Regions from separate parts of the Micromonospora sp. NPDC047620 genome, predicted to be linked through region 1. Evidence: predicted binding sites of a transcription regulator. Region 1 holds the regulator's gene; the other holds the start of a gene.
The links. The regulator HspR, encoded in region 1, represses chaperone genes until heat shock. The targets are predictions, from matches to a motif close to TTGAGTNNNNNNNACTCAA.

Region 1 (11,249 bases):
ATGGCGTTGACGAACTCGCGGGCCAGGGTCGGCTCGGCGATGCTGGAGCCGCGCGCGGCGGGCAGGGCGTCGACCGAGCGCTGGGCGACCCGACGCAGCTCGGCGGGGTCGGCCCCGACGGCGCGCAGCAGGCCGGCGGCGGTCGAGCCCTCGGTGTCCAGCAGCGCCAGCAGCAGGTGCCAGGGCTCCACGGTGGCGTGACCGCGCTGGTTCGCCATCGCGACGGCACCGGTGATGGTCTCGCGGCTCTTGGTGGTGAGTCGTTCCGTGTTCATGGGCTCCCCCGGATCGGCGTGTCCACTGGGAAGGACACAACCAGAGTTGAGCCTATTCCGCTCAACCCTGATGGTGTGAGCTGGATCACTCTCGCCGTCCCGACGTGTCCAGAGGTGTCTGTGTGATCGATTGGACGGGCCGTTCTGGTGGAGGAGAAGCGCTGAGCGACCACACAGCGGAACGGCGCTCGCTGCCAAGATCTGCGCGGGCCGACCAGGGGTAGCCTGGCCATGTGCGCGTACGTGTTGAACAGACCGCCCTGCCGGGAATCGGGGTCCGTCACGATCTGTTGACGGAGTCCGGTCGCCGCCTCGGTGTGGTCTCCCACCGCAATGGCCGTCGTGACCTCGTCCTGTACGACCCGGACGATCCCGACTCATGTCAGCACGACATACCGCTGACGGACGACGAGGCGGAGGCGCTCGCCGACATCCTCGGCGCGTCGCTGATGCTCGGTCAGCTGTCCGGGCTGCGGGAGCAGGCCGCCGGCCTGCTCACCGAGCAGATCGCCATTCCGGCCGGCTCGAAGTACGTCAACCGGAAGCTCGGGGACACGCAGGCACGTTCCCGCACGGGCGCCTCGATCGTGGCCGTGCTGCGCCACGGCGAGGTGATCGTCTCGCCGGAGCCCTCCTTCCGCTTCGCCGCCGGTGACGTGGTGGTTGTGGTCGGGACCCGCCAGGGCCTCGACGGGGTGACAGCCATCCTTGCCGACAGCGACCCGGACGGCTGAGGCGCGGATGCACGAAACGACGACACTGCTCATCGAAGTCGGCGCACTGCTCTTCCTGCTCGGCCTCCTCGGCCGGCTGAGCCGCCGGACCGGCCTCTCGCCCATCCCCCTCTACCTGCTCGCCGGGCTCGCGTTCGGGCACGGCGGCCTGCTGCCCCTGGCCGCCAGCGAGGAGTTCTTCGCGGTCGGCGCCGAGATCGGCGTGATCCTGCTGCTGGTCATGCTGGGCCTGGAATACTCGGCCAACGAGTTGGTCGGCAACCTGCGCGCCGCGGCCCCGGCCGGCCTGATCGACGGGCTGCTGAACGCGCTGCCCGGGGCGGCGTTCGCGCTGCTGCTCGGCTGGGACTGGGTCGCCGCCCTGGTGCTCGCCGGCATCACCTGGGTCTCCTCCTCGGGGGTCATCGCCAAGGTCCTCGCCGACCTGGGCCGCCTCGGTAACCGGGAGACCCCGGTGATCCTCTCGGTCCTGGTGATCGAGGACCTGGCGATGGCGTTCTACCTGCCCCTGGCGACCGCGGTGCTCGCCGGCAGCGGCCTGCTGGGCGGCGGCATCGCGCTCGGTGTCGCGGTCGGCACCGTGCTGCTGGTGCTGGTGGTCGCGATCAAGTACGGCAACCTGATCTCCACGGCCATGTCGGCGAAGGACCCGGAGGCGCTGCTGCTCGGCGTACTCGGGATGACCCTGCTGGTGGCGGGCATCGCGGCGAAGCTCCAGGTGTCGGCGGCGGTCGGCGCGTTCCTGGTCGGCATCGCGCTGTCCGGGCCGGTGGCGCACCACGCGACCGAGCTGCTCACCCCGCTGCGGGACCTCTTCGCGGCGGTCTTCTTCGTCTTCTTCGGTCTGGTCACCGACCCGCGGGACATCCCGCCGGTGCTGCTGCCCGCGCTCGCGCTGGCCGTGATCACCATGGCGACGAAGACGCTCACCGGTTACCTGGCGGCTCGCCGGGTCGGCATCGCCGAACCCGGTCGCTGGCGGGCCGGCCTGGCCCTGGTGCCCCGGGGAGAGTTCTCCATCGTCATCGCGGGGCTCGCGGTGGCCGCCGGCAGCGTCGACCCGAAGCTGGCGGCGCTCGCCACGGCGTACGTGCTGATCACGGTCGTGACCGGGCCGATGCTGGCGCGGTTGCCCGACTTCGCGTGGTTCAAGCGCTGGCTGCGGAAGCGCGGCGCGGCCCAGCGGGCCCAACCGGTGCCGGCGCACGACTGACCGACGTCACCGTCCGGGCCGGGTCGACCGTACGGTCGGCCCGGCCCTCGTCCAACGGTTGTCGAATTGCCTCCGGCGGGGCCTACCGCCGGTCGACGCGCCGGGTTACCGTTTCGCCCCAGCAGCCAGAGCTCGCGGACGGCCTGAGCCCCCGCGGACGAGAGCGGAAGGTTGGCCGGTGAGCGTGCAGGAGTCGACGTTCCACGGCTTTGCCAACCCTGTCGATCCGACCCCCGCCGAGCTGCGCGCGTGGGCCTTCCAGCCCGACTCCGTGCCGCTGACCTCCATGCCGCCGGACTGGGACCTGCTGGTATCCGGTGACCGGCTGGTGGCGGTGCTCTTCGACCTGGCGATGGACCCGGCCTGCCCGGCCCGCCGCTTCGCCCTGCACTGCCTCTACATCTACGCCGCCGACGGCATCCGGACGAACTTCCGCGCCCACCCGAAGCGGCGCTTCCGGAAGCTGATCGAGCAGGCCGAGCGGAACGGCGACGACCTGATGCGCACCTGGGCGCACAACAGCCGGGCGCTGCTGGCCCAGCCGGAGCTCTTCGTCTACCGGGACTGGTGCGAGGGCGGCCTGGTCCGGGCGAACCGCCGCATCGCCTGAGCGCCCCACGCACCCGCGCCCGGCGGGACGGCCCGCACTCCACAACGGCGAACGGGCCGGGACCCCCGCTCTGGGACCTCCGGCGTCCCGGCCCCGCCCCGTGGACGACGTGCGGGCCGGGACCCCCGCTCTGGGACCTCCGGCGTCCCGGCCCCACCCTGTGGACGACGTGCGGGCCGGGACCCCCGCTCTGGGACCTCCGGCGTCCCGGCCCCACCCTGTGGACGACGTGCGGGCCGGGACCCCCGCTCTGGGACCTCCGGCGTCCCGGCCCCACCCTGTGGACGACGTGCGGGCCGGGACCCCCCGTGGGTCCCGGCCCGCACGTCGGCGGATCGTCAGTGTTCCGATCCGCCCTGCTTCCGGCGTCTCGCCTCGTCGCGTCCCTGGTCGACGCCGTGGTCAACCTGGTCGGCGAACCTGCCGTTCTTGATCTCGTCGGTGAAGCGGGTCTCGGTGAACCGGTCGAATCTCTCCCGGACGTTCTTCGCCACCTCGTCAAGCCGTTCCTCGGTCTGCTGGGCAACCTTCCTCGCCGCTTCCGTCATGGCTCCCCCTGCCATCGGAGTCCGGATTGAGATGGTTGGACCTGATTTTGAGGCTAGCGGATCCGGCGCCGTCCCCGCCGGCAAACCGGCAACCGTGGGCGCTTGCGGAGACGACGCACGTCCCGGGCGGGGCGGGGGCGGAAAGGCGACCGCGCCCGGCCGCGGGAGGGCGGCCGGGCGCGGTGAGGTGTCGTCAGCGGTCGGGGCCCCGCCGGGGACGCCAGACCACCAGCGCGGTGGAGGTGCGGTTGGTCGGGACGAGGTCGCTGCCCGGGAAGCGGGCCAAGGCCTCCAACTCGGCAATCCGGCGGTACGCGGCGTCCAGCTCCGCCTCCAGCCGGGCCACCCGCTGCTGGGCCTGCTCCAGCAGCCGCTCCAGCCCGATGATGCGCTTGACCCCCGCCAGGTTGATGCCGTCGTCCTGGCTGAGCCGCTGCACCTCGCGCAGCAGCACCACGTCCCGCACGCTGTAGCGGCGGCCACCGCCGGCCGCCCGACCCGGCTGGACCAGGCCCAGCCGGTCGTACTGGCGCAGGGTCTGCGGGTGCATCCCCGCCATCCGCGCCGCCACCGAGATCATCAGCACCTTGGCCTCGTAGGCAGGGTCACCCGAACCGACGAACTCGTCCGACATCCCGCTCACCTCCGCGTGCACTCCACCGAGCCGACTGAACACCGGGTCAACTGAATCGACGCACCCGCGCGTCGAGATGTTCCCGAGCGGCCGGCGGGGTCTGCGCGGCGAAGCTCTCCAACGCCGTACGCGCCTCGTCGGACACCCGCGCGGGCACCACCACGTCGAGGGTCACCAGCAGGTCACCCGCCTGCCCGTCACGGCGGACCACCCCCTTGCCGCGGGCCCGCAGGATCCGGCCGCTCGGCGTGCCCGGCGGCACCCGCAGGGTCACCGCGCCGTCGAGGGTGGGCACCCGCAGGTCCGTGCCGAGCACGGCCTCCGCGAACGTGATCGGCACGGTCAGCGTGAGGTCGTCGCCCGTACGCCCGAACAGCTCGTCCGGTCGCACCTTGACGTGTACGAAGAGGTCGCCGGCCGGGCCGCCCCGCGCGCCGGGCTCGCCCCGCCCCGCCAGCCGGATCTTCTGGCCGTCGGCCACCCCGGCCGGGAAGCGGACGTTCAGCGTGCGGGTCTTGGTGACCCCGCCGGTACCCTGGCACTCCGGGCACTTCTCCTCCACGATCGTGCCCACGCCCTGGCAGTTGCGGCACGGCTCGGAGAAGCTGAACGACCCCTGGTTGCGGGTGGTGACCCCGGCTCCGTGGCACACCGGGCAGGTGCGCGGCTGGGTGCCGGGCTTGGCCCCGTTGCCGTGGCAGGTGTCGCAGACCCCCGGCGCGCGCAGCGTCAACGGGACGGTCACCCCGCGTACGGCGTCGTCGAAGTCGAGGGCCACCTCGGCCTCGACGTCCCGGCCCCGCGCCGGGCCACGCGTCGCCGGCCCGCCGCCGGGACCAGCGGCGCCGCCGGAGAAGATCGAACTGAACAGGTCCTGGAAGCCGGCCCCGCCGAAGCGGCGGTCGCCACCCCCACCGGCCGCGCCCCCGAACAGGTCGGAGACGTCGAACGGCATGCCGCCGGGCTGGCCGGCGCCACGGGCGTTGCGCCGGAACGCGCCCGAGCCGAACAGCGAGCGCAGCTCGTCGTACTCGCGGCGCTTGGCGTCGTCGCCGAGCACCGCGTACGCCTCGGAGGCGGCCTTGAACCGCTCCTCGGCCTTCGGGTCACCGGGGTTGTGGTCCGGGTGCGAATCCCGCGCCAGCTTCCGGTACGCCTTCTTGATGTCGTCGCCGGAGGCGGCCTTGTCCACGCCCAGCACGGCGTAGAAGTCCTTCTCGATCCAGTCCTTGGAACTCACCGGTCCACCCCCTCCCTACCTGGGGACCGACCGTCCCGCCCACCCGTTCGGGGTGGGCGGGACGATCCGGTTGTCGTTGCGCACTACTCCGGGTCGGCGACCGCGACCATGGCGGGTCGCAGCAGCCGCTCCCCGACCTGGTAGCCCCGACGCATCACCTGCACGCAGGTCGGCTCGGTGACGTCGGCCGAGGTCTGGTGGGCCACCGCCTCGTGCCGGGTCGGGTCGAACGGGTCGCCCTGCTCGCCGAACGCCGTCAGCCCGAACTTGCCGAGCGCCGCCGTGAGCTGCTCGGCCATCGTGCCGAACGGCCCGACCAGGTCGCCGTGCTCGCGGGCCCGGTCCAGGTCGTCGAGGATCGGCAGCAGCGCGGCGAGCATCGCCCCGGTCGCCTGCTCGGTGACCAGGCCCTTGTCCCGGTCCACCCGCTTGCGGTAGTTGGCGTACTCCGCCGTCACCCGCTGCAGGTCCCGGGTCCGCTCGTCGAGGTCCTTGCGCAGCGCCTCCAGTTCGGCGCCGAGCGCGGTCCCGGCGCCGTCGGCCGGCTGTGCCGGGGCGTCCACCACCGGCGGGCCGGCCACCTCGGCCGCCTCGACCTCGATCTCGTCGACCACGACCTCGGCCTCCTCGACCAGCCCCTCGGCCGGGGCGTCCGACCCGGCGTCGGCGGCGGCCGGCTCGTTGGTCTCGCTGATCTTGCGGTTGTTGCGGATGACGACCCGCGGCCCGTCGCCGGCCTGCTCGGCGGGCGCGGAGCCACCCGGCGTCGACCCGGTCGCACCCGGGTCGGCGGCTCGTGGCTTCTCCGTCATGGGGTTACCTCATCCCTCTGCCGTGGTGCCGTGTCCGGGACGGGCCGTCACTTCTTGTCCTCGTCCACGATCTCCGCGTCGACCACGTCGTCCGCGCCACCGGCCTGCGCGCCACCGGTCGCCCCGGCGCCCGCCGCGCCCGCCGCACCTGGACCGGCCTCGCCCGGCTGCTCGCCCTGCTGGCTGTAGAGCAGCGAACCGGCCTGCTGGGAGACCTGCGCCAGCCGCTCGTGCGCCGACTTGATCTTTTCGATGTCCTGACCACCGAGGGCGCCGCGCAGCTCGCCGAGCGCCTCGTTGATCTGGTCACGGGACTCCGACGGCAGCTTGTCGCCGCTCTCGGCCAGGAACTTCTCGGTCTGCCACTGGAGCGCCTCGGCCAGGTTGCGGGTCTCGGCCTCGTCGCGGCGACGCTTGTCGTCCTCGGCGTGCTCCTCGGCGTCGCGGCGCATGCGCTCGATGTCGTCCTTCGGCAGCGAGGAGCCGCCGGTGATCGTCATCTTCTGCTCCTTGCCGGTGCCGAGGTCCTTGGCGTGGACGTTGACGATGCCGTTGGCGTCGATGTCGAAGGTGACCTCGATCTGCGGCACGCCGCGCGGCGCCGGCGGGAGGCCGGTCAGCTCGAAGGTGCCGAGCTTCTTGTTGTAGGCCGCGATCTCCCGCTCGCCCTGGAACACCTGGATCAGCACCGACGGCTGGTTGTCGTCCGCCGTGGTGAAGACCTCGGAGCGCTTGGTCGGGATGGTGGTGTTGCGCTCGATCAGCTTGGTGAAGATGCCGCCCTTGGTCTCGATGCCCAGGCTCAGCGGGGTCACGTCGAGCAGCAGGACGTCCTTGACCTCGCCCTTGAGCACACCGGCCTGCAGGGCGGCGCCGACGGCGACGACCTCGTCAGGGTTGACGCCCTTGTTGGGCTCCTTGCCGGTGAGCTGCTTGACCAGGTCGGTCACGGCCGGCATGCGGGTCGAGCCGCCGACCAGGATGACGTGCTCGACGTCGGAGACCTTGATGCCGGCGTCCTTCACGGCCTGCTCGAACGGGCCCTTGCAGCGGTCCAGCAGGTCCTGCGTCATCCGCTGGAACTCGGCCCGGCTGAGCGTCACGTCCAGGTGCAGCGGGCCCGCCGCGCCGGCCGTGATGTACGGCAGGTTGATGTTGGTGGTGGTGGCGGCGGACAGCTCGATCTTGGCCTTCTCGGCCGCCTCGCGGAGCCGCTGCAGGGCCATCTTGTCCTGGGCCAGGTCGATGCCGTGCTCGCCCCGGAAGGTCTTCACCAGGTGGTCGATGATGCGCTGGTCCCAGTCGTCACCACCGAGGTCGTTGTCACCGCTGGTCGACTTGACCTCGATGACGCCCTCGGCCAGCTCGAGCAGCGACACGTCGAAGGTGCCGCCGCCGAGGTCGAAGACCAGGACGGTCTGCTCCTTGGAGCCCTTGTCCAGCCCGTACGCCAGGGCCGCCGCGGTCGGCTCGTTCACGATCCGCAGCACGTTGAAGCCGGCGATCTCGCCGGCCTCCTTGGTGGCCTGGCGCTGGCTGTCGTTGAAGTAGGCCGGGACGGTGATCACCGCGTCGGTGATCTGCTCGCCCAGGTACGCCTCGGCGTCCCGCTTGAGCTTCATCAGCGTGCGGGCCGAGATCTCCTGCGGGGTGTACTTCTTGCCGTCGATGTCGACGGACCAGTTGGTGCCGACCTCCCGCTTGACCGAGCGGATCGTCCGGTCCGGGTTGGTCACCGCCTGGCGCTTGGCGACCTCACCGACGAGCACCTCGCCGTTGCGGGCGAACGCGACGATCGACGGGGTCGTCCGCGAGCCCTCAGCGTTGGCGATGACGGTGGGCTCACCGCCCTCCAGGACGCTGACGCAGGAGTTCGTCGTGCCGAGGTCGATACCGACCGCACGTGCCATCTTCGCTTCCTCGCTTCGTGACGTTGTGAGCCGCTCGTGGGCACCGCCCTGAGCTGCGTGGCGGGCGTCGCCCGCAGCGACCCCACCACAAGTTGAGTGAACTTGACTCAATAGTGCCACGCCCCCGGAAATCGTCAAGTCGAGGTTGAGCCGACCCGACGCAAGTCACGGATACTACCGGCCGGTTGTCTTCCCTTGCGTCGGTCGGGCACGCTTTAGCGGTGACGACGCACGGCGACTCCGCCACCCAGGCCGACGCGCCCACCGTCGCAGCCCGCACCGGCTCCACGGACGCCGGGGAGGACCGGCCCGCCACCACCGGGGACGACAGCCTGCCCGCCGCGCTGGCCGGCCTGCGCGCCGCGATCGGGGCGGCCCGGTTCCCGCTGGCGCTGCCCTCCGCCGAGCCCGCCCGACGGGCCGCCGGGAGCCTCACCGACCAGCTCGACGACTACCTGCTGCCCCGGCTGCGCCGGCTCGACGCGCCGCTGCTCGTGGTGGTCGGCGGGTCCACCGGCGCGGGCAAGTCCACCCTGGTCAACAGCCTGGTGCAGGCGCGGGTGAGCGCGGCCGGGGTGCTCCGGCCCACCACCCGCTCCCCGGTGCTGGTGTGCAGCCCGGCCGACTCCGGCTGGTTCCGCCAGGGCGAGCTGCTGCCCGGCCTCACCCGCAGCAACGAGCCCAGCGAGGACCCGCACACCCTGCAACTGGTCACCGCCCCCGCCCTGCCGCCCGGGTTGGCCTTCCTCGACGCCCCCGACATCGACTCGGTGGTCGACGCCAACCGGGCCCTGGCCGGCCAGCTTCTGGCCGCCGCCGACCTCTGGCTCTTCGTCACCACCGCCGCCCGCTACGCCGACGCGGTCCCCTGGGAGCTGCTGCGCGGCGCCCGGGCCCGGGGCGCGGTGATCGCCATGGTGCTGGACCGGGTGCCCCCGGAGGCGGCCGACGAGATCGCCGCCCACCTGTCGGAGATGCTCGCCGCGCAGGATCTCGGCGCGGCCCCGCTGTTCGTGCTGCCGGAGACCTCGGTCGACGGGCAGGGCCTGCTGCCCGACCGGGTGACCGCGCCGCTCTCCGCCTGGTTCGCCCGGCTGGCCGCCGACGCCGACGCCCGGGCGGCCGTGGTCCGGCAGACCCTCGACGGCGCACTCGCCGCGCTGCGCCCGGCGGTCGAGGGGCTCGCCGACGCCGCCGACGAGCAGGTGACCGCCGCGGACGCGCTCGACGAGCGGGTGCGGGCGGCGTACCGGGGGGCGCACCGGACCGTCGAGCAGGGGCTGAAGGACGGTCGGCTGCTCCGTGGCGAGGTGCTCGCCCGCTGGCAGGAGTTCGTCGGCACCGGGGAGTTCTTCCGCACGCTGGAGGCCCGGATCGGGCGGCTCCGCGACCGGATGGTGGCCGCCGTCACCGGCCGTCCCGCGCCCGCCTCGGAGCTGCGCGAGGCGATCGAATCCCAGCTGGTGACCCTGCTGCGCGGCGTCGCCGCCGAGGCGGCGGAGAACGCGTACACCGGGTGGAAGGCCCATCCCGCCGGGGCGGCGCTGCTCGAACCGGGGCTCGCCCACCCCGCCGGCGACCTGCCCGAGCGGGCCGAGCGCCTGGTCCGGGAGTGGCAGCGCGGCGTGCTGGAGCTGGTACGGGTCGAAGGCGGCGACCGGCGCTTCGTGGCGCGCACGGCCGCGTACGCCGTCAACGCCACCGGGCTCGCCGTGATGATCGCCGTGTTCGCCTCGACCGCGTTCATCCCGACCGGGCTGGAGGTCGCCACCGGGGCCGGCACCACGGTCGCCGCGCAGACCGTGCTCCAGGCGGTCTTCGGCGACCAGGCCGTGCGTACGCTCGCCGCCAAGGCCCGGGCCGACCTGCTGGACCGGGTGCGGGCCCTGCTGGACGACGAGGCCGCCCGCTACCTGGCCAGGACGGCGGAGGCCCGGCCCGCCCCGGACACCGCGGAGGCCCTGCGCGGGGCCGGCAACGGGGTGGAGATGGCCCGGCACCGCAGCGGCCTCGCCGACGCGGACGCCGCGCGCCTCCCCGGCACCGAGGGCGGGGGATCATGACGAACATCGTCGGGCGGATGCGCGAGGCGTTCCGTGGTGACCGACGGGTGGACGCCGACGCGCTGATCGCCCGCCTCGACGCCGTACGCCGGTTCCTCGCGGTCGTCGACGGTCACCTGCCGGATTCGCGACTCGTGCCGGCGCACACCCTGGTCGAGCGGGCCGGCGCCCGGCTGGCGCTCTCCCGCGACCACACCGTGGTGGCCCTCGCCGGCGCGACCGGCAGCGGCAAGTCCAGCCTGTTCAACGCGCTCGCCCGGATGGAGCTCTCCCCGGTCGGGGTGCGCCGCCCCACCACCGGCGTCACCCACGCCTGCGTCTGGGGGCCGCTCGACGGCGGCAACCGGCTGCTCGACTGGGTCGGCGTGCTGCCCCGGCACCGGTTCGTCCGGGAGAGTGTGCTCGACGGCGACGACGAGTCAGCCCTGCACGGGCTGATCCTGCTCGACCTGCCCGACTTCGACTCGGTGCAGCGGTCCCACCGGCTGGAGGTGGACCGGCTGCTCGGCCTGGTCGACCTCGTGGTCTGGGTGGTCGATCCGCAGAAGTACGCCGACCGCGTCATCCACACCAGCTACCTGCGCGAGTTCCACCGGCACAGGGACGTCACGCTGGTCGTGCTCAACCAGGCCGACCGGCTGCCCCCGGCCGAGCTGCCCCGGGTGCTGGCCGACCTGCGCCGCCTGCTCGACGCGGACGGCCTGGCCGGCGTGCCGCTACAGGCCACCACCGCCGTGGACCCGGCGGGCATGGTCGGGCTCCGGGAGGCGCTGGAACGGACGGTGGCCGGGCGGCAGGCCGCGCTGCGCCGGCTCCAGGGTGACGTGGACACGGTGGTGGCCGGGCTCGACGAGCTGGTCGGGGGCGGGTCGCCGGCCGCCGGGCCGGACGACGCCGCCGTCGCCGCGCTGCACCGGGCGCTGGCCGGCGCCGCCGGGGTGCCGACGGTCGCCGAGGCGGTCGAGCAGGCGTACCGGCACCGGGGCGCCGCCGCCACCGGCTGGCCGCTGGTCCGGGGCTGGCGGCGGCTGCGGCCCGACCCGCTGCGCCGGCTGCACCTGCCCGGCCCGGCCGGCGAGCGCGACGACCCGGCGGAGAGCCTGGTCGCCGCGACCTCGGTGCCCGACCCCACCGCCGCGCAACGCTCCGCGCTCGGGCTGGCGATCCGGTCCGTGGCCGACCGGGCCGGGGCGGAACTGCCCGCCTCCTG
Region 2 (11,249 bases), on a different contig from region 1:
CCGCCGGGTGGGCGCACCAGTCGGTGGCCCCGACCAGCAGGTGGGGCAGGGTCAGCGCCACCGCCTCGGTCAGCGACGGCACCAGCGACACGACCCGCACCGCGCACCCCCGTTCCGTCTGGCACAACCGGCCACGTTCGATCATGCCCTGGCGCGGGGTCCGCTTCGCCGCCCGGTCACCCTCGCGGTGCTCCTACCACGCGGAGAAGCGCTCGCCTCGTCCCCTCAGGCCTGGTGACGGGCGCGGAGTGGGCCGGGCGAGCCGAGGCTCGCGGCGGGCTGGTCCGGGCCGGGCGCCAGCCACTCCTGCCGGGTCAGCGCGTACTCGACCTCGCCGTGCTCCGCCCCGTCGATCATCTCCGGCCAGTTCCCGACGTACGTGCGCACGAAGCGCAGCCCGGACTTCTCCATCACCCGGCGGGAGGCCGCGTTGACGGTCATCGTGTTCGCGGTGACCCGTTCCACGCCCAGCTCGGTGAAGCCCTTGTCGACCAGCGCCCGGCAGCCCTCGGTGGCGAGGCCGCCGCCCCAGGCCGCCCGGCGCAGGCGGTAGCCCAGCTCCACCTCGCGGGCGTCGCCGTCGCGCGTCGGGCGGAACTCGAACCAGCCCAGGAACTCGCCCGACCCCCGGCCAAGGGCCGCCCACCAGCCCAGCCCCGGCGGCCGCCGGTAGTGGGCGAGGATCCGGGGCAGGGTGCGCTCCCGGACCACCTCCGGCGGGGTGGGGCGCCCGCCGGTGAGGTATCGCATCACCGCGGGGTCGCCGTCCAGCTCGACGATGAGTTCCGCGTCGTCGGGGGTGAACTCGCGCAGCACCAGCCGGTCGGTGCTCAGGAAGAGCGTCACCGGCCCATCCCACCGGGCGGTCTCGGCCGGCTCAACCGAATTCCCCGCCCGCGCCGCCTCCGCCGCACCACCCCGGCTCCGGCCATGATCGACGGCCTAGACTCGGCGCGGGCCGACGAGTCGGCCCGGGGCGACGGCAGGACGGATCACACGGATGACGAGCACCGGTGGCGGGGACGGTTCCTGGCTGCGCGCGGTGACCGGGGACGGCGGTCGCGGCCCGCTGCTCACCCGGGCCGGCCAACTCGTGTACGGCGCCCGCCGCCTCGGCGAACTCGCACACCGGCGTCCGACCGGCATCACCGGCCACCAGTGGAGCACGGCCACCCGGGAGGGCTACGACTTCGTCGTCTGCGCCGCCGACACGGCCCGGCCGGTCTTCGCCGTCGAGGTCGGCCCGGTCGCGCCCGCCGGCTCCGCCGGGCAGCGCGCCGAGCGGATGAAGAACGTGGTCGCCGAGGCGGTCGGCCTGGCGGTGCTGCGGATCGGGTCGCCCACCCTGCGCGCCGACGAGCACGGGCGGCGGATCGTGGCGTACGTGATCGACGCCCGCGCCTACGCGGCGCTCGGTGCGGGGGAGCCGGAGGCGGGGGAGGTGCCCCCGCTCGGGTTCCGCGACATCTTCGGCCGGCTGCCCGACGGGCGGACGGGCCACGTCAACGACCTCGGGGCGCTGGCCCGGGCCGCGGCGGTCGACGCGTACGTGTCGCGGGGGCTGGTGGACCCGATCGTCCGGGGGCTGCACCTGAGCTGGCGGGATGGGCCGGCCGAGGGGTGGAGCTGGGTCGAGGTGCGTCCCGGCGCCTGCCTCGTGGAGCGGGTGACGGTGCACGAGCAGCGGGTCTCCGCCGGCGTGGACCCGGCCCGCCTGGCCGAGGATCTGGCGGCGATGGCCGTCGGCCAGCGGCTGCGCGAGCTGGAGACGGCCGAGCCGGTCCTGATGCCCCGCGAGGAACTGCTCGCCGACATCCGGCTGCTCGAATCGCGGCGCGACGAGATGGCGCACGGGTTCGCCTTCGCGCACCTCTGCGCGGACTGACCCGCCCCGGCCGCCACCAGCCGCTGCCGGTCCGGGGCCGCCCGGGGCGTGTCCCCGGCGGTCCCCGGCCGCCGTCAGGCCAGCGCTGCCGCCGTCCGGCCGGGTGCGGCGGCCGAGGTGGCCCCGGCCCGCAGGGCCTCGATCCGCCTGGCCCGGGGGCGGACCGCGAGGAGGTTGCCGGCGGCCACCAGCAGGGCCAGACCGAACAGGCCCAACCAGAGGGCGTCGGTGGAGAACCGGGCGGCGACCAGCCCGCCGAGGGTCGGCCCGGCGAAGCTGGCGAAGGCGTAGCCGAGCGAGTAGACCCCCTGGTAGCGGCCGCGCTGCGCCGCCGGCGAGAGGTCCGCCGTCAGCGCCGAGTTCGCCGGGGTCATCAGCATCTCGCCGAGCGTCCAGACGGCGACCGTGAACGCGTAGAACCACACCGCGTCGGCCAGCGCGGTCAGCGCGAAGCCGGCGCCGACCACCACGACGGCGGCGGCGATGGTGCGGGACCGGTCGAAGCGGCCGACCAGCCGGGGCACGAAGAGTTGCCCCAGCACGATCATCAGCCCGTTGACCGCGATGACCGGCCCGTACGCCGACGCCGGCAGGCCGTCGGCCTGCAACGCGACGGGGAGCATCACGCTGCCCTGGATGCAGAGCCAGGCCAACCCGGTGAGGGCGGTGAAGGTCAGGAAGACCCGGTCGCGCAGCACGGTGCCGAGCCCGCCGGAGTCGGCGCGGGTGAACTGCCCGACGGTGACCGGGGCGGGGCGCGACTCGGGCACCTTCAACCCGATCAGCGCGGCGGTGCCGAGCAGCACCGCCGCGTTGACCACGAACAGCAGCAGCGGATCGGCGCGGACCAGCAGGCCGGCGACGGTCGCGGCGACGGCGAACCCGATGTTGATCGCCCAGTAGTTGAGCGTCAGGGCGCGCAGCCGGTCCCGTTCGCCCACCACGTCGATGATGGTGGCGGTGAAGGCCGGTCGGGCGACGCCGAGGAAGAGCCCGAGCAGGAGGGTGAGCGCCGCGACCGCCGTGGGGTGGTTGCTCAGGCCCAGCGACACCGCCGCGGCGGCGGCGGCCACGTTGCCGACCAGCATCGCCGGCCGCCGCCCCCACCGGTCCGCGACGACCCCGCCGAGCACGCTCCCCGCCGCGCTGCCGGCCCCGTGCAACCCGATCACCACTCCGGCGTACGCGGGGCTGAAGCCCCGCACCGAGACCAGGTAGACGCCGAGGTAGATGGCGACGAAGCTACCCAGCCGGTTGATCAGCGTGGCCGTCCAGAGGTACCAGAACGTGCGGGGCAGCCCGCCGGCCGTCTGGCTCCACCAGCGCGTCATCCGCCACCCCCGAGATGCGTATGCGTAATGCCCGACAAAGCTGTCGCTCATTACACTCCGGGGGTGCGACGGTCCCGGGTCGCACGGGCACGAATCGTGGCGGTGATCACGCGCGGCCGGAGCCGCCCGGGCCGCCACCGGCCGCTTCGCCGCCCCGGGTGGGCCGCCGATCCTCGGCCGGATACCGTTTCCGTCCAGTCGCGGGAATCCGCCCGGCGCGGCCACTCGGCGTCGCCCGCCGGTCGTCGGGGGCCGCTCGCCGAATGCGCCGCCCGCGAATGCGTCCGCCGCCGGACGCGGGCCGTGCGAATGGACGGCCGTGGGAAAAGACCGGCGGGGCCCCGCTGATTCCGCAGCGTGACCCCGCGTGGACGCGAGCGTGAACCCGGCGCCAGGTCAGCGGTTCTTGTACGCCTCGGCGACCTCGACCGGGATGCGGCCGCGCTCGGAAATCTTGTAGCCGTTCTTGGCGGCCCATTCCCGGATGGCCCGGTTCTGCTCCCGGTCGATTCCCGCGCCGCCCGGGGCGCCCGCCCTGCGGGGCGCCCGCCCGACGTCGACGGTGCCGCGCCCGATCCGCCGGCCAGCGCTGATGTACGGGTCGAGAGCCTTGCGCAGCACGCCCGCGTTCTCGTCGGAGACGTCGATGGTGTATGCCACGCCGTCCAGACTGAACTCGACGGTCCGGTCGGCCTTTCCGCCGTCGAGGTCGTCGGTCAGAACAGTGATTACTTTTCTCGCCATCGCCAATTACTCCCTGTGTGGGGCGGGGTGTGGTCAAAGTTTGACCTATCGCACGGCAATTGCGCAACAATACGCGCCGTTTTCATTTCGGCGGGTCGCGTTATCGCGGGAAATCGGCGTGGCCGGTGCAAAGGCGGGGGAGTTCGGTCGCCCAGCATGCCGGCGTGGCCGGCGAGCGCCGCAGCGGCGGCCTGGTGCGTGGGCTGCTGCCGCCGGCGCGGCCGATGGCATGGGGAAGTGGTCTGAGTCACAGTGCGGAACAAGGGGGAACGCTTTGTTACTTGAGTTGGACACGCTCAACTCAACGCGATAGCAGGTGTTCGATGGCAACTCTTCCGGTACTGCCCCTGACCGACGCCGTGCTGCTGCCCGGCATGGTCATCCCGGTGACCCTCGACCCCACCACCCAGGCCGCTGTCGACGCGGCCCGCGCCACCGGCGAGGGCACCCTCCTCGCCGTGCCCCGCCTCGACGGCGAGTACGGCCCCGTCGGCGCGGTCGCCACCATCGAGAAGGTCGGCCGGCTGCCCAGCGGCGAACCGGCCGCCGTCGTCCGCGGCCTCTCCCGCGCCCGGATCGGCTCCGGCGTTCCCGGACCCGGCGCCGCCCTCTGGGTCGAGGCCACCGAACTCGACGAACCGGCCCCCGCCGGCCGGGCCCGCGAACTCGCCCGCGAGTACCGCGCCCTCATGACGTCGGTGCTTCAGCAGCGCGGCGCCTGGCAGGTCATCGACGCGATCGAGCGGATGACCGACCTCTCCGAGCTGGCCGACTCGGCCGGCTACGTCTCCTGGCTCAGCCTCGCCCAGAAGACCGAGCTGCTCGCCGCGCCGGACGTCACCGCCCGGCTGGAACTGCTCGTCGGCTGGGTGAAGGACCACCTGGCCGAGCAGGAGATCGCCGAGCAGATCAACACCGACGTCCGCGAGGGGCTGGAGAAGTCCCAGCGGGAGTTCCTGCTGCGCCAGCAGCTCGCCGCCATCCGCAAGGAGCTCGGCGAGGACGAGCCGGACGGCTCCGCCGACTACCGGGCCCGCGTCGAGGCCGCCGACCTGCCCGAGAAGGTCCGCGAGGCGGCGCTGCGCGAGGTCGGCAAGCTGGAGCGGGCCAGCGACGCCTCCCCGGAGGCGGGCTGGATCCGCACCTGGCTCGACACGGTGCTGGAGATGCCGTGGAGCATCCGTACCGAGGACAACACCGACCTGGCCGCGGCCCGCGCGGTGCTCGACGCCGACCACGCCGGCCTGGCCGACGTGAAGGACCGCATCCTGGAGTACCTCGCGGTGCGTAACCGGCGCGCCGAGCGCAACCTCGGCGTCGTCGGCGGCCGCGGCTCCGGCGCGGTGCTCGCCCTCGCCGGCCCGCCCGGAGTCGGCAAGACCAGCCTCGGCGAGTCGGTCGCCCGCGCGCTCGGCCGCAACTTCGTCCGGGTCTCCCTCGGCGGCGTCCGCGACGAGGCCGAGATCCGGGGCCACCGCCGCACGTACGTCGGCGCGCTGCCCGGCCGGATCGTGCGCGCCCTGCGCGAGGCCGGCTCGATGAACCCGGTCGTGCTCCTCGACGAGGTCGACAAGCTGGCCGTCGGCTACTCCGGCGACCCGGCCGCCGCCCTGCTGGAGGTGCTCGACCCGGCGCAGAACCACACCTTCCGCGACCACTACCTGGAGGTCGACCTCGACCTGTCCGACGTGCTCTTCCTGGCCACCGCCAACGTGGTGGAGGCGATCCCCGGCCCGCTGCTGGACCGGATGGAGCTGGTCACCCTCGACGGGTACACCGAGGAGGAGAAGGTCGCCATCGCCCGGGACCACCTGCTGCCCCGGCAGCGGGAGCGGGCCGGCCTGACCGTCGAGGAGGTCGGCGTCGGCGACGACGCCCTCGCCCGGATCGCCGGCGAGTACACCCGGGAGGCCGGCGTGCGCCAGCTCGAACGGTCGCTGGCGAAGATCCTCCGCAAGGTCGCGGTGGCCCTGGCCACCGACCCGGCGCCGGTCCGCGTCGACGCCGACAACCTGGCCACCTACCTCGGGCGGCCGAAGTTCACCCCGGAGTCGGCGGAACGGACGGCGGTGCCCGGCGTGGCGACCGGCCTGGCGGTCACCGGCGCTGGCGGCGACGTGCTCTTCATCGAGGCCACCAGCATGGAGGGCGAGCCGGGGCTGACCCTGACCGGCCAGCTCGGCGACGTGATGAAGGAGTCCGCGCACATCGCGCTGTCGTACCTGCGCTCCAACGGGCGCCGGCTCGGGCTGGACCCGAACGCCCTCGCCGGGCGGCGGATCCACCTGCACGTGCCGGCGGGCGCGGTGCCCAAGGACGGCCCCAGCGCCGGCATCACCATGGTCACCGCGCTGGCGTCGCTGGCCAGCGGCCGGCCGGTGCGGCCCGAGTTCGGGATGACCGGCGAGGTGACCCTCTCCGGCCGGGTGCTGCCCATCGGCGGGGTGAAGCAGAAGCTGCTCGCCGCCCACCGGGCCGGCCTGACCGAGGTGATCATCCCGGCGCGCAACGAGCCGGACCTGGACGACCTGCCGGCCGAGGTCCGTGAGGCGCTGACGGTCCACACCCTCGTCGACGTCGCCGACGTGCTCGCCCTGGCGCTGCGCCCCGCCGACGTCGACGCGGACGCCCTGGGCGGCCAGGCGTTGACCGCGGCCTGACCGGCCCGTCGCCCGGCGGCCCCCGACGCCCCGCAGGCGTCGGGGGCCGCCGCGTGTGCGGGTCCCGCCGGTCAGGCGTGGCCCAGCCCGAGCCGTCGGGCGTACCGCCCCATCGTGCGGGACAGCCGGGCCGGTGCGGAGTCGGGCGCGGGGATCCCTATCGGGCGGACCCGACCGTTGTGCAGCGCGGTGAACCGCCACCCGGCCGGCGTCCGCACGGCGACCAGGGTCTGGCGGGACAGCCGGCGCCGGGGCAGCCGGGTGCGCCAGGGCATCAGCACCGAGCCGGTGCCGTGCACGACGGCCACGTCGGCGGTCACCGCGCGGATCGACTCCACCTCGCCGACCAGCGCCGATCCGGCGAGTACGCCCCGGAAGAGCCGGTCGTGCGCGTCCTGCATCGGTGCCCGCCCGGCCGCCCGGGTGCCGTCGTACGACACGTAGTCGGAGTCCTCGGTGAAGCAGGCGCCGTACGCGACCGCGTCGTTGTCGGTCCACGCCCGCAGCAGCCGGTCGAACAGCTCGCGGATCTCCCTGCGGTCGTTCTCGGTCATGGTCACTCCCTGCTAAGGTTCGGCTGTCGAAATCTAAACTAGCAGAAAGGTTCGAATGTCGAAAGATGAGCTGGTGTATCGGGTGGCCCGAGAGATCCGGCTGCTGCAGCAGAGCTTCGACGCCTTCGACGAGGCGGCCGCCGGCCGGCTGGGGATCAACCGGACGGATCTGCGGGCGCTGGACGTCGTCCTCGGCCACGGGCCGGTGACGGCCGGCGAGTTGACGGCGGCGCTGCGGCTCAGCCCGGCGGCCACCACCACCGTCATCGACCGGCTGGAACGGGTGGGCCTGGTGGCGCGTACCCGGGACGCCGCCAACCGGCGTCGGGTGCTGGTCGAGGCGACCGAGGCGGCCCGGGCGGCCGAGCGGAGGATCTACCGGCCGGTCGGCGAGGCCGGCCTGCGGGCGCTGACGCGGTACGACCACGGACAGCTCGAGACGATCGTCGACTTCCTCACCACCGCTCGCGCGGTGCAGCAGGAGCACGCCGAACGGATGGCCACGGAGCCGGCCGGCTGACCGCTGCGCGGACGCACCGAGACCCCCGCCCGGAACAGCGGGGGCCTCGGTGCGTCAGTGCTGCCGGGTCGCCGGTGGGTCGGTGTTGTCGTCGTCAGCGCCGGTCGCGCCGGTCGCCGAAGTCGCGGTCGCGGCGCTCGCGCCGGTCGGCCCCGTCGAAGCGGCGCTCGCCGCCGCCGTCACCGTCACGATCCCGGCGTACGGTCGCCTTGCGGCCCTTGATCGTGCTGCCGCGCAGCCCCGCGATCACCTCCTCGGCCACGGCGTAGGGCACCTCCACCAGCGAGAACCGGTCGGCGATCTCGATCGAGCCGATGTCCCGGCCGCTGACCCTCGTCTCGCCGGTGATCGCGCCGACCAGGTCCTGCGGCCGGACCCCGGCACGCCGGCCGAGGCCGATGAAGACCTGCGTGGTGCCGCCGGTGCGGGGCCGGCCACCGCCGCGCCGCTCGCCCCGGCCGCCGCCCTCCGGCCGCCCCTCGCGCGGAGCCCGGACCGGGACCTGCGGGATCTCCTCCTCGTCCTCGGCGCCCGGCGAGGTCGCCTCGTGCGCCAGCTTCACCGCCGCGAGCGCCACCTCCACCAGGTCGAACTCGTCGGTCAACGACTCCACGATCGCCCGGTACGGGTCGAGGTCGTCCTCCAGCAGGCTCTCCCGCAGCGCGCCCTGGGTCAGCTCCAGCCGCCGGGTGCGCATGTCCGCCACCGTCGGGATCTTGTCGATGGTGATCCGCTGGCCGGTGACCCGCTCGATGGTCTTGAGCATCCGGTGCTCGCGCGGCTCCGCGAGGGTGATCGCCACGCCCTCCCGCCCGGCGCGGCCCACCCGGCCGATCCGGTGCACGTACGACTCGGGGGCCGACGGCACGTCGTAGTTGACGACGTGGGTGAGCTGCTCGACGTCGAGGCCGCGGGCGGCCACGTCGGTGGCCACCAGCAGGTCCGCGGTGCCCGTGCGCAGCCGGCCCATCACCCGGTCGCGCTGCTCCTGGCTCATCCCGCCGTGCAGCGCCTCGGCCCGGTAGCCCCGGCCGTTCATGGTCTCGGTGAGCCGGTCGACCTCCTCCCGGCTGCGGCAGAAGACGATCGCCGCGGTGGGGGACTCGACGTCCAGCACCCGGCCCAGCGCCGCCGGCTTGTGCCCCCGGGCGACGATGTACGCGCTCTGCCGCACCCGGGGCGCCTCCCCGGCCACCGGCTGCTCCCGCGCGATGAGGATGCGCACCGGGTCGGTCAGGTGCTGGCGGGCCAGCCCGTCGATCCGCGCCGGCATCGTCGCCGAGAACAGCACCGTCTGCCGCTGCGCGGGCGCGTGCTCCAGGATCGCCTCGATGTCCTCGGCGAAGCCCATGTCGAGCATCTCGTCGGCCTCGTCGAGCACGACCGTGGCCAGCGAGCCCAGGTTGAGCGTGCCCCGGGCGATGTGGTCCAGCGCCCGGCCCGGGGTCGCCACCACCACGTCCACGCCCATGTCCAGGGCGCGCAGCTGCCGGCCGATCGGCTGGCCGCCGTAGATGGGCAGCACCCGGGTGCCCAGGTCCTTGCCGTAGCGGTGGAACGCCTCCGACACCTGCACCGCCAGCTCCCGGGTCGGGACCAGCACCAGCGCCACCGGGTCGCCGGGCCGCTCGTCGGGCATCCGCTGCAGCAGTGGCAGGGCGAACGCGGCAGTCTTGCCCGTACCGGTGGCCGCCTGCCCGAGCAGGTCCCGACCGGCCAGCAGGGGAGGGATCGCCTCCCGCTGGATCGGCGTGGGCTCCTCGTAGCCGAGGGCGGACAACGCGCCCAGCAGCTCGGCGCGCAGTCCGAGATCCGCGAAGGCGGTCACCTCGTCGGTGGCGTCCCGGGAGGGGTCGGTCGGTGGGTCGTGCCGTACGGGTGCGGAACTCATGCGACAAGCTTTTCATCATCACCGGCCGGCGGTTTCGCCGACCGGCACAACAGCCCGCCGGGGTGGGTCGCCGCCCCGTGCCGGCGACCCACCCCGGCGGGGTCAGCGGGTCAGCAGGGCCAGCACGACGGCGAGCCCGACGACCGTGTCGAAGACCGCGCACCACTCGGCGTAGCCGCGCGGGACGACCCGGTTCGCGTGGTGGTGCACCACGTCCCAGGCCGCGTGTCCGAGCCAGCCGGCGGCCACCAGCCAGCCCGCCAGCTCGCGGTCGACCAGGGTGGCGGCCAGGGCCAGCGCCGCCCAGCCGGCCAGCCCGGCCAACTGGAGGACGAGCACCCGGCGCTCACCCAACTGCCCGCGCGCCGCGCCGATCACCAGGTAGGCCGCCGGCAGCCCCAGCACGAACAGCGCCGGGGGCACCGACGGGGACAGGAGCATGTCCAGCGTCATCAGCAGCGCGAGCCCGGTCGGCCAGCGGCGCGCCAGCGCCGCGACCAGCCGGTGCCGCGGGACCGGGCGGGCGGCGGCCGGGTGCCGGGCGTACTCGGCGCGCCGGCGCAGCACCGCGAGCGCCATCGCCGGGAGCATCAGCAGGTGGCTGCCGAGGAGCAGGGCGTCCGCGCCGACCAGCCCGGCCCGGAACGGTACGAACAGCACCAGGACCGGCAGGTACATCGCCACGGTCATCTCCCCGACGGCGGCCCAGGAGTGCCTCCGGTACCGCATCCACACCGCCATGCCGACGCTCATGTCCGTCGCCATCAGCACGGCGCCGACGTCGGCCCGTCCGAGGTCGGGAGAGAAGCCGAGCGATGTGCTGACGGCCGCGCGGAGCGGCCCGAGCAGCAGCATCCCGGCGATCATGGCCAGTGCCATCTCCAGCAGGTGCCGCAGCAGCGCGGCGCGCGGTCGCGCGTGACCGACGTGCGGTGCTGTCGGGTTGGCGTTCGTCGTCGTCTCCGTCATGCCATCGAGCCTGCGCGCGGGCGGGCGCGCCGGACACCCGCGCCGTGTCACCGGTCGACCGTGCGGAACGCACCGCCGATCCGTGCATCCCGCGTACGGCGGTGGGCCGCCGTCGCGCCCTACCATTCGGACCGTGGCGTTCGACCCGACGGTGTCCGGACCGGGCCGGCGCCTGCGCCGGGCCCGGGCCGGCGCGACGGCGTCCCTCGCCACCGGGGTGGCCTCCGGCCTGTTCCTGCCCGCGGTCGGGCTGGCCCGGGAGCCGTCGGGCCTGCGGGTGGCGCTCGGTGCGGTCGGGCTCGCCGCGGTCGCCGTGGTGCTGGCCGTGGCCCTGTACGCGACCGTGACACCGGACGTGGCGGAGCGGGTCCGCCGCCGGTGCCGCGTGGCGTTCGCCGCCGTGGCGGTGCTGAGCGTCCCGCTGGTGGCGCCGGTCGCTGCCGGAGCGTGGCCCACCTGGGCCTGGCTGGGCGCGGCGGTCGTCGGCGCGGTGCCGCTGGTCGCCCGGTTGCGGATGGTGGTTCCCGTGGCCGCCGCCACCGTGCCGGTCGCCGCGGCGGTGGCGACGGCGACCGGGACGCCCGTGGGCCGGTCCCTGGTGATCAGCGGCGGCGTCGGCCTCGGCATCGCCGCGGTGAACGGATTCCAGGTGTGGTTCTGGGAGTTGCTGGTGCAGGCCGCCCGAGGGCAGGTCG

Region 2: a site for HspR is predicted at 4,242-4,260, ahead of lon (endopeptidase La). Genes of this name have one in related genera too.

What each region holds. Positions count from the first base shown of each region.
Region 1 covers NZ_JBIDDG010000009.1:30,849-42,097, forward strand. The annotation lists gene clpB (ATP-dependent chaperone ClpB) at 1-275, opposite strand, end outside; gene ACGF5C_RS12780 (TrkA C-terminal domain-containing protein) at 509-1,009, shown strand; gene ACGF5C_RS12785 (cation:proton antiporter) at 1,017-2,222, shown strand; gene ACGF5C_RS12790 (hypothetical protein) at 2,401-2,832, shown strand; gene ACGF5C_RS12795 (hypothetical protein) at 3,171-3,380, opposite strand; gene ACGF5C_RS12800 (heat shock protein transcriptional repressor HspR) at 3,574-4,014, opposite strand; gene dnaJ (molecular chaperone DnaJ) at 4,061-5,254, opposite strand; gene grpE (nucleotide exchange factor GrpE) at 5,338-6,066, opposite strand; gene dnaK (molecular chaperone DnaK) at 6,114-7,976, opposite strand; gene ACGF5C_RS12820 (ABC transporter) at 8,198-10,039, shown strand; gene ACGF5C_RS12825 (GTPase) at 10,036-11,249, shown strand, end outside.
Region 2 covers NZ_JBIDDG010000006.1:272,193-283,441, forward strand. The annotation lists gene ACGF5C_RS09850 (helical backbone metal receptor) at 1-100, opposite strand, end outside; gene ACGF5C_RS09855 (GNAT family N-acetyltransferase) at 226-846, opposite strand; gene ACGF5C_RS09860 (hypothetical protein) at 1,001-1,885, shown strand; gene ACGF5C_RS09865 (MFS transporter) at 1,960-3,216, opposite strand; gene ACGF5C_RS09870 (Lsr2 family protein) at 3,613-3,960, opposite strand; gene lon (endopeptidase La) at 4,284-6,620, shown strand; gene ACGF5C_RS09880 (SgcJ/EcaC family oxidoreductase) at 6,692-7,174, opposite strand; gene ACGF5C_RS09885 (MarR family winged helix-turn-helix transcriptional regulator) at 7,230-7,694, shown strand; gene ACGF5C_RS09890 (DEAD/DEAH box helicase) at 7,789-9,585, opposite strand; gene ACGF5C_RS09895 (hypothetical protein) at 9,688-10,554, opposite strand; gene ACGF5C_RS09900 (sensor histidine kinase) at 10,688-11,249, shown strand, end outside.